One region of the Streptomyces sp. NPDC093065 genome, then DNA from elsewhere that is predicted to be linked to it. Evidence: riboswitches for the same ligand, from Rfam matches in the RefSeq annotation. Region 1 holds a riboswitch; each other region holds the start of a gene.

Region 1 (2,190 bases):
GCCCGTTCCTCGCCCTGCCGCCGGCCCCGGCGCAGCCCGAAGTAGTACGCCAGCACGCCCGCGCCGAGCGCGGCCTGCAGCGCGAACAGCGCCGACTCGACCTCCCCGGAGGGCGGTTCGTACAGCGGGGAGAACCACGGCTCGTAGTCCGGCTCGATCTCCGTGATCGCCGTCTCCGCCTCCGCGTCGGCCCCGGCGAACGGCTCCTCCTTGTGGTCGCCGAGCCCCAGCACCAGCGGCAGCACCGCCAGCGCGGCCACGGCGAGCAGCAGCAGGGTGTTGACCTTCGCGTTGCGGCTCACCGGGCCACCGCCTCGGACTTGGCGCCCGCGGTGGCCGTCTTCGTCAGCAGCACGCCCAGCCGGGTCAGTTCGCCCTTGCTGGACTGCACGAGGAGCCGCATCACGATCACCGTGAGCAGGCCCTCGCTCACCGCGAGCGGGATCTGCGTGACGGCGAAGATCGAGCCGAACTTGCCGAGCGCGCCCGGGAATCCACTGCTCGGGTCCGGGAAGGCCAGCGCCAGCTGGACGCTGGTGACGCAGTACGTGGACAGGTCGGCGACGAACGCGCCGAAGAACACGGTGACCATCAGCGACACGTCGTAGCGGCGCAGGAGCTTGTAGACGGCGTACCCGGCCCAGGGGCCGACGATCGCCATCGAGAAGACGTTGGCGCCGAGCGTGGTCAGCCCGCCGTGGGCGAGCAGCAGCGCCTGGAAGAGCAGGGTGATGGTGCCAAGGACCGCCATGATCGGCGGCCGGAACAGGATCGCGCCCAGGCCGGTGCCGGTCGGGTGCGAGCAACTCCCGGTGACGGACGGCAGTTTCAGGGCCGACAGGACGAATGTGAAGGCCCCGGAGGCGCCGAGGAGCAGTGTGCTCTCCGGGTGCTCCCTGACCTCACGGGTGAGTGACCGGACTCCGTGGACGACGAACGGCGCGGACGCGACACCCCAGGCGATCGCGTGCGCCGGTGGCAGAAAGCCCTCGGCTATGTGCATGGCTCAGCAGACCCTCTCCAGCACCTCGTGGATGGACGACGCGCCTTGGCCGGTCTCCTGGCTTACGGGTACCACCGCCCGTGCTCCGCCTTCCCGGATCGCAAGCGATCCAGTGGCTGCCCGTGAGGGCCGGAGCCGGACTTCCCGATTCACAGTGGCGAGGGCCGCACCGGCATCACACCGGTTTCCCGTTCACCAAGGCGTGGCGACAGTAGTGCTCCCACAGGGGTGCGCACAAGCGGGCCTCGGGTCCCGCGCCCGCCCCGCCGGGCCGCCCGGCAGGCCTCAGGGCTGCGGAAACGCCCGGCACCGCCGGGCCGGCACCAGCCGCCGCCCGGCCGCGCCGAACGTGGCGAAGATCTCCGCGCGCCTGTGGTGCGGGGCACGCGGCGGTTTCGGGGCCCGCTTCAGCGGGAGCGGTCCCGCTCGGGCCGCCTGGCCACGATGTTCCGCAGCCGGGTGGTCAGCGCGGTCGCCGCGGCCGTGAGGAAGACGAAGCTGTAGGTGATCTGCAGAATCGTCACGAGCCGCGCGGACTGGCCCCGCGGGGTGATGTCCCCGTACCCGACGGTGGCGAGCGTCACCACGGTGAAGTACAGCGCGTCGAGCCGGGTGTGCAGTCCGGCGAACTCGCCCGGGGACTTGGCGAGGGAGTAGTACGTGGCCGAGAAGACGTGCACCGACAGCACGATCAGCAGCGAGATGGCCACGCCCGGCCGGCTGCCCGGATGATCGATGAGGACGTGCCGGACCTGCCGGAGCAGCAGCACGGCCACGACCGTCAGCAGCAGGATGAACAGCACCCAGCTCAGCACGGGCCGTTGCGGACCCAGGTGGTCGAGGGGGAGCAGGAAGTAGACCACGACCATGGCGACCGCGGCACCGCCGCGCACCAGCCAGGGCCGGGCGGCTTCCCAGCCGGTGCGGGGGTGTGCGGCCCGACGGTTCCTCCCGCCCGTACCGTCCGCCCCGTCCTTGCCGCCCGTGCGGTCCTTCACCGCTCCCCGCCCGTCTTCGCCGCCTCGCCCGCGGCACCGGCCGCCTCCCCGCCGGTGCGGCGCACCAGCTGGGCGACGACGAAGGCGACGACCGACCCCATGACGATCAGCGGCGTCTGGTCGTGGGCGTCCCGGCCCATCAGCAGCACCGCCAGGACCGCGCCGGCCAGGGGCAGTCCCGTCACCGCG
Region 2 (2,190 bases), on a different contig from region 1:
CGGTGGCGTAGACGTGCGCGGCGATCGGAGTGGAGCCGACGAAGCCGAGGGCGGCCACGCGGGGGTCCTCGATGAGGGTGTCGACGGTCTCGCGGGCGCCGTTGACGACGTTGAGGACGCCGGGCGGCAGTCCCGCTTCCAGGAACAGTTCGGCGAGCCGCAGCGGGACGGACGGGTCCCGTTCGGACGGCTTGAGGACGAAGGCGTTGCCGCAGGCCAGCGCGGGGCCGGCCTTCCACAGGGGGATCATCGCGGGGAAGTTGAAGGGGGTGATTCCGGCTACGACGCCGAGCGGGGCGCGCAGGGAGTGGACGTCGATGCCGGTGCCGGCGTTGTCGGTGAACTCTCCCTTGAGGAGGTGCGGAATGCCGGCGGCGAACTCGACGACCTCCAGTCCGCGCTGGATGTCGCCGTGGGCGTCGGCGATCGTCTTGCCGTGCTCGGCGGACAGGAGCCGGGCCAGCGTGTCCTTCTCCTGCTCGACGAGCTGGAGAAAGCGCATCATGACCCGGGCGCGGCGCTGCGGGTTCCATTCGCCCCACTCGCGTTGCGCGTGGACCGCGTCGGCGATGACCACCTCGGTCTCGGCGCGGTTCGCGAGGGGCACCAGGGCCTGCACCTCGCCGGTGTTGGGGTCGTACACCTCGCCGAAGGACCCCGAGGTGCCCGGGGTGCGCTTGCCGCCGACGAAGTGGGTCAACTCGCGCACGGAGGCGCGTTCGTGCTCGCGGACCATGACTGCCTGCTCTCGTCAGGAGGGATCGGGATCCGGGGATGGCGCGCTCACCCCGCACGCGGACGCCGGTGGCGTACGGGTGCCGGGAACGCGGGAACGCTCATGGCCCAAAGCCCTGTCAGACGGGGGGCTCACCAGGGTCGTGGATACACACCGGTGCCATGCGTGTCAGCTCCATCCTCGTGGACAACACGGAACATCCCGCGGCCGGTATCCTGACTCCCGGATCAGCGCGCGCCGTCCGCCTTCCCGACATCCTGCTCGTCAGTGGCGTCCTGCTCGACGGCGTACTCCCCGGTCACAGTGGCGGGACCGTGCCGGAATCACACCGGCTTCCCTGCACCGCGGGCCTTGTGCTCGCGACTATATAGTTGGACGTCCTAGTAAATCCAGTACCGTGAGCGGGTCCCCGGACACGACGGGTCAGCAAGGTTCGGAATCGGCCGTCCGGGGTCCGGCGAAGCGGACCGGAGCGCGGAACCTGGCCTTGCGTGCGGCTCGCCGGAAGGTGGTCAGCACCGCCGGCCCCGCCAGCAGGATGCACACGAGGTTGGTGACGGCCCGCCCGGTGTCCCACCCGAGGGACGTGGCCACGTCGAAGGCGACGTAGCGCTGCCACTGCTCGGTGAAGGGCAGTCCTGGCAGGTAGGCGATGGAGCTGTTCGGGTCCAGGGAGAACGGCCAGAAGGAGAGGTTGAGGAGGAACCCGAAGAGATAGCCGGACAGGGAACCGTAGACGGCCAGCATCAGCACCTCACGACGGCCCGTGGCCCGGGGAAGGAATCCGGCGAGCATCCCGACGAAGGCGCAGCCGAACATCTGGTACGGCATCCACGGCCCGACCCCGCCGGTGATGAGCGCCGAGGCGAACAGCGAGGTGCACCCGAGGGTGAAGCCGAAGCCCGGGCCGTAGACACGGCCGGCCAGGACCAGGACGAAGAAGACGGTCTCGATACCCGCGGTTCCGGCGCCCAGGGGACGCAGGGCCGCGTTCACGGCGGACAGGACGCCCAGCATGGCCAGGGCCTTGGAGTCGATGCCGCCCTCGGCGATCTCCGAGAGGACCACACACAGGACGAGCACCAGGAGCACGCCGAAGATGAGCGGGGGCACGTAGTTCGATCCGAACTTCCCGGGTGCGACGACGAACGGCCAGAAGAAGGCGACGACACCGAGGAACGCCGCCAGGGTCATGACGACGCCGACGCGTGGGGTCAGCCGGATGGCGGCGGTGGTCGTCGTCATGATCGGGCCGCCTTCACCTGGTCGACGGTCAGATAGGGCAGCGGGGCGAGGATCTTCGCCGTCTGGGGCGCGAACACGGGAGAGGAGACGATGACGTCCGGGGTCGGACCGTCGTCGACGACGTCTCCCTCGGCCATGACGACAACGCGGTCGGCGGCGCGGGCGGCGAACTCGACGTCGTGGGTGGAGATCACCACCGTCCTGCCCTC
Region 3 (2,190 bases), on a different contig from region 1:
TCGCCTCCGCCCTGATCACCGGCGGGGTCGGGCCGTGGATGCCGTACCAGATGTTCGGCTGCGCCTTCGTCGGGATGCTCGCCGGACTGCTGCCCCGCGCCTCGGGCCGCCGGGAGGTGCTCATGCTCGCCGTCTACGGATCGCTCTCCGGCTACCTCTTCGGTTTCCTCCTCAACCTCTCCTTTTGGCCTTTCTCCCTCGACCCGAACAGCTCCATCGCCTACCTGCCCGGCCTGCCCTTCACCGAGCAGTGGCACCGCTACCTCGCCTTCGACCTCGCCACCTCGCTCGGCTGGGACACGGGTCGGGCGGTCACCAACTTCGTGTGCGTCCTGCTGGCCGGCCCGGCGGTGCTGACGACGTTCCGGCGCGCCGCGCGCAAGGCCCGCTTCCGGGCGCCGGTACGCTTCGCCGCACCCCGTACGGCCGAGTCCGACCCCCACTGACCAGGCATTTTCCACCGAATAGCCGACGACAGTGGATTTACTAGGACGTCCAACTATATAGTCGTGAGCGTAGGCCCGCGGTGCAGGGAAGCCGGTGTGAATCCGGCACGGTCCCGCCACTGTGACCGGGGAGTACGCCGTCGAGCAGTACGCCACTGACGAGAAGGATGTCGGGAAGGCGGACGGCGCGCGCTGATCCGGGAGTCAGGATACCGGCCGCGGGATGTTCCGTGTTGTCCACGAGGATGGAGCTGACACGCATGGCACCGGTGTGCGTTCACGATCCCGGCGGTATCCCAGCGCTGTTCCCGGGCTTTCCCGGCCTCTGACCGTTACCGCCTGACGGCCCCCTTCGCCATACGCGATCTCGCGCCGCCCCGCACCCGCACGCCCCCGCGCCGGTGTGCGGCTGTCCGGCGCGCCATCCGGATCACCTGACGAGAGCAGGCACCCATGGTCCGCGTGCAAGACGTACAAGACCGCGCCCCCGTGCGCGAGCTGACCCACTTCGTCGGCGGCAAGCACACCCCGGGAACCTCCGGCGCCTACGGCGACGTGTACGACCCCAACACCGGCGAGATCCAGGCCCGTGTGCCGCTGGCGAGCCGGGCCGAGACCGAGGCGGCGATCGCCGACGCCGAACGTGCCCAGCGGGAGTGGGGTGCCTGGAATCCCCAGCGCCGAGCCCGGGTCTTGCTGCGCTTCCTCCAGCTCGTCGAGCAGGAGAAGGAGGCGCTGGCCCGGCTGCTGTCGGCCGAGCACGGCAAGACGGTTGCCGACGCCCACGGCGACCTCCAGCGCGGCCTGGAAGTCGTCGAGTTCGCCGCCGGTATTCCGCACCTGCTCAAGGGCGAGTTCACCGACAACGCCGGCACCGGTATCGACGTGCACTCCCTGCGCGCGCCCCTCGGCGTCGTCGCCGGGATCACCCCGTTCAACTTCCCCGCGATGATCCCCCTGTGGAAGGCCGCCCCGGCGCTGGCCTGTGGCAACGCCTTCATCCTCAAGCCCTCGGAGCGGGACCCGTCCGTTCCGCTGCGGCTCGCCGAACTGTTCCTGGAGGCGGGCCTGCCGCCGGGCGTCCTCAACGTCGTCAACGGCGGCCGGGAGGCCGTCGATACCCTCCTCGAAGACCCGCGCGTGGCCGCCCTCGGCTTCGTCGGCTCCACCCCGATCGCCGCGCACGTCTACGCCACCGCCGCGGCCCACGGCAAGCGTGCCCAGTGCTTCGGCGGCGCCAAGAACCACATGATCGTGATGCCGGACGCGGACCTCGACCAGGCCGTCGACGCCCTGATCGGCGCCGGTTACGGATCGGCGGGCGAGCGCTGCATGGCGGTCTCGGTAGCTGTCCCGGTCGGCGAGGAGACCGGCGACGCGCTCGTGGCCCGGCTGAAGGAGCGCATCGGCACCCTGAGGATCAGCCGCAGCGACGACCCCGACGCCGACTTCGGCCCGCTGGTCGGCCAGGACGCCGTCGACCGCGTCCGCTCCTACGTCGACCTCGGCGTCGAGGAGGGCGCGGAACTCGTCGTCGACGGCAGGGACTTCACACTCCCCGGGCACGAGAACGGCTTCTTCGCCGGAGCCTCCCTCTTCGACCGGGTCACCCCGGCCATGCGCATCTACCAGGAGGAGATCTTCGGCCCGGTCCTGTGCGTCGTACGGGCCGCCGACTACGAGGAGGCCCTACGCCTGCCCAGCGAGCACACCTACGGCAACGGCGTCGCGATCTTCACCCGCG
Region 4 (2,190 bases), on a different contig from region 1:
CACGCCGGAGACGCACAGGGCGGCCATGGCGGCGCCGGTCATGTCGATGTCGCTGGCGGCGGCGAGCTGGGTGGCGTTGCCCTCGGCCTTGCTGTAGTTCCAGCCGCCGTCGTTGTGCTGATTGGCGCGCAGGCGGGTGACGATCGCGTCTCGCAGCGCCTGGGGGATACGGACCTGCCCGGCGGTCGTCTTCGCGCCGTTGAGGGCGAGGGCGGCGAAGACGGTGCCGTTGAAGTTGGCGGAGGGGCCGAAGTAGCCGGTCTCGGCGCTCTGCCAGTAGGCGTAGATGTCGGCGATCAGGTTGCGGGCGTCGGAGACGCGGGCCGGGTCGATGCCGGCGGCGTAGGCGTTGAGCGTGGCGCGCTCGTAGTCGGTGACGACGGGGGAGGAGGACGGCCAGCCGCTGGTGGCCAGCAGGTTGCGGTAGACGGTTCTGGCGTTCTTGCTGGTGTCGCCGCCCGGTGTGACGTCCACGGCGGCGGTCCCGGATGCGGCGAAGGCGCTGAACGCCCACTCGTTGGACAGCCCCGATCCCGCGTACGAACCGTTTGCAGCCTGAAGGGACTTGAGGTAGGTGACGCCGTTCGTCTTCGAGGTGGCGATCTGGGCTGGGGTCGAGGTCGCCGCCGCAGGAAGTGTGGTCAGGGCGAAGGCGCCGAGGGCGGCAGTGAGGATGAGGGCGGAACGACGGGTCATGGCCTGCTCCTTGGTGAAAAGGACGCCGACCGAACCCTTCTGCGGTGGGTGGGGCCGCCGTCCGGGACGCGTGGATCGGCTTCCAAAGGTGCTGCGCCGCTTGGGCATTCGGGCTCGGGCCGGCCCCCTGCCGTCCCACACCGCTGCGCGTCAGCCCCGGACTCCCACCGGGTTCCCCCACTCGGCAGTGCGGGACGGTACCCCAGGCGCCTGCCCGTCGCCAGCGGGTCTCCGGTCGACTCCGGGTGTGGCCTGTGTCCCACCTTGACGGTGTCTGTGAACCATGTTCAAATCCGGCTGATACGCAAGAAGTTCCAGGGGAAGCCGGTCGAATCCCGGCGCTGACCCGCAACCGTGGGCCCGGCAACAGCCGGGCGAGCCGGACTGCCTGGGGCGTGTTCTTCAGCAACAGACGCCGTCGCGGACTACGGCGTGGTGCGACCAGCCTTCCCCGGCCCGGGCCTGCCTCGTGCGGTGGAGGCCCCTCAGCCACGCCCCTGCGCGCCGGCCACACAACGAGGGGCTGTGGTGGGGAACCGGAAGCGAAGAGACGGGCGGGCGGCGAGCAGACCCCAAGCCCTGACAGCGATGGTGGCGTCGTGGCTGGCGGTGCTGGCCGCCTGCGTGACCTTCCTCACGACGACCCCCGCGAGCGCTGACCCCGTCGGCGACTGCACCGCCACCAAGGGCGCGATCGTCGCCGTCGACTTCGCCCCCTTCGGCGGCGACCTTCAGCGCGGCTGCGACACCACCCCGACCACCGGCTACGACCTGCTCCACGACGCCGGGTTCACCACCACCGGCACCGAGCACGACGGCCCCGGCTTCATCTGCCGCATCGGATACGGCTCCTTCAACTCCGGTACGCAGTACCCGACTCCTGACAAGGAGTCCTGTGTCCTGACGCCGCCCGCCTCCGCGTACTGGTCCTACTGGACCGCCTCACCCGGCCAGGACGAGTGGACCTACAGCCAGTACGGCGCCATGGACCGCAAACTGGGGAACGGCGATGTCGATGCCTGGGTCTACGGCGGCACGGACGTCGGCGGCAGCACGGGCAAGCCCGCCTTCAGCCCCGAGGACGTCCGCGCGGGCGGGAACAGCACACCCGATCCCGGCGGCACGCCTACCGGGGGACCGGGCCAGATCGATTCGAAGGCCGCTGCGGCCTGGCTCAAGGGCCGCCTCACCGACGGAGAACGCATCGTCGACGACGGCGCCGACACCCCCAACTACCTGCTCACGACAGAGACGGCCTACGCCCTCGCCGCCGTCGACGGCGAAAGCACCGGACTCGACAAGGTCACCACCTTCCTCGCCGCCCACACCGTCGACTACGCCTACCCGACCGGCACCGGCCAGGCCCCCGACGCCACCGCCGCCGCCCGGCTCGCCCTCCTCGCCGAAGCCACCGAGAGCGACCCGCGCGCCTTCGGCGGCCACGACCTCGTCGGCGACCTCACCAAGAACGTGTGCGCGGCGGGCCCCGAGTCC

Evidence for each region. Region 1 has a riboswitch for cobalamin ahead of ACIQFU_RS31410 (energy-coupling factor ABC transporter permease). Riboswitches for the same ligand answer to the same signal wherever they lie in the genome.
Region 2: another riboswitch for cobalamin. It lies ahead of ACIQFU_RS25000 (CoA-acylating methylmalonate-semialdehyde dehydrogenase); the one in region 1 lies ahead of ACIQFU_RS31410 (energy-coupling factor ABC transporter permease).
Region 3: another riboswitch for cobalamin. It lies ahead of ACIQFU_RS18040 (CoA-acylating methylmalonate-semialdehyde dehydrogenase); the one in region 1 lies ahead of ACIQFU_RS31410 (energy-coupling factor ABC transporter permease).
Region 4: another riboswitch for cobalamin. It lies ahead of ACIQFU_RS18015 (prenyltransferase/squalene oxidase repeat-containing protein); the one in region 1 lies ahead of ACIQFU_RS31410 (energy-coupling factor ABC transporter permease).

Annotation. Positions count from the first base shown of each region.
Region 1 covers NZ_JBIVPJ010000023.1:55,485-57,674, forward strand. The annotation lists gene ACIQFU_RS31405 (energy-coupling factor ABC transporter substrate-binding protein) at 1-302, opposite strand, end outside; gene ACIQFU_RS31410 (energy-coupling factor ABC transporter permease) at 299-1,003, opposite strand; cobalamin riboswitch at 1,033-1,218, opposite strand; gene ACIQFU_RS31415 (potassium channel family protein) at 1,411-1,872, opposite strand; gene ACIQFU_RS31420 (chloride channel protein) at 1,998-2,190, opposite strand, start outside.
Region 2 covers NZ_JBIVPJ010000015.1:109,234-111,423, forward strand. The annotation lists gene ACIQFU_RS25000 (CoA-acylating methylmalonate-semialdehyde dehydrogenase) at 1-736, opposite strand, end outside; cobalamin riboswitch at 924-1,105, opposite strand; gene ACIQFU_RS25005 (ECF transporter S component) at 1,160-1,981, opposite strand; gene ACIQFU_RS25010 (ABC transporter ATP-binding protein) at 1,978-2,190, opposite strand, start outside.
Region 3 covers NZ_JBIVPJ010000009.1:147,580-149,769, forward strand. The annotation lists gene ACIQFU_RS18035 (ECF transporter S component) at 1-446, shown strand, start outside; cobalamin riboswitch at 488-682, shown strand; gene ACIQFU_RS18040 (CoA-acylating methylmalonate-semialdehyde dehydrogenase) at 936-2,190, shown strand, end outside.
Region 4 covers NZ_JBIVPJ010000009.1:139,570-141,759, forward strand. The annotation lists gene ACIQFU_RS18010 (hypothetical protein) at 1-696, opposite strand, end outside; cobalamin riboswitch at 799-874, opposite strand; cobalamin riboswitch at 974-1,103, shown strand; gene ACIQFU_RS18015 (prenyltransferase/squalene oxidase repeat-containing protein) at 1,285-2,190, shown strand, end outside.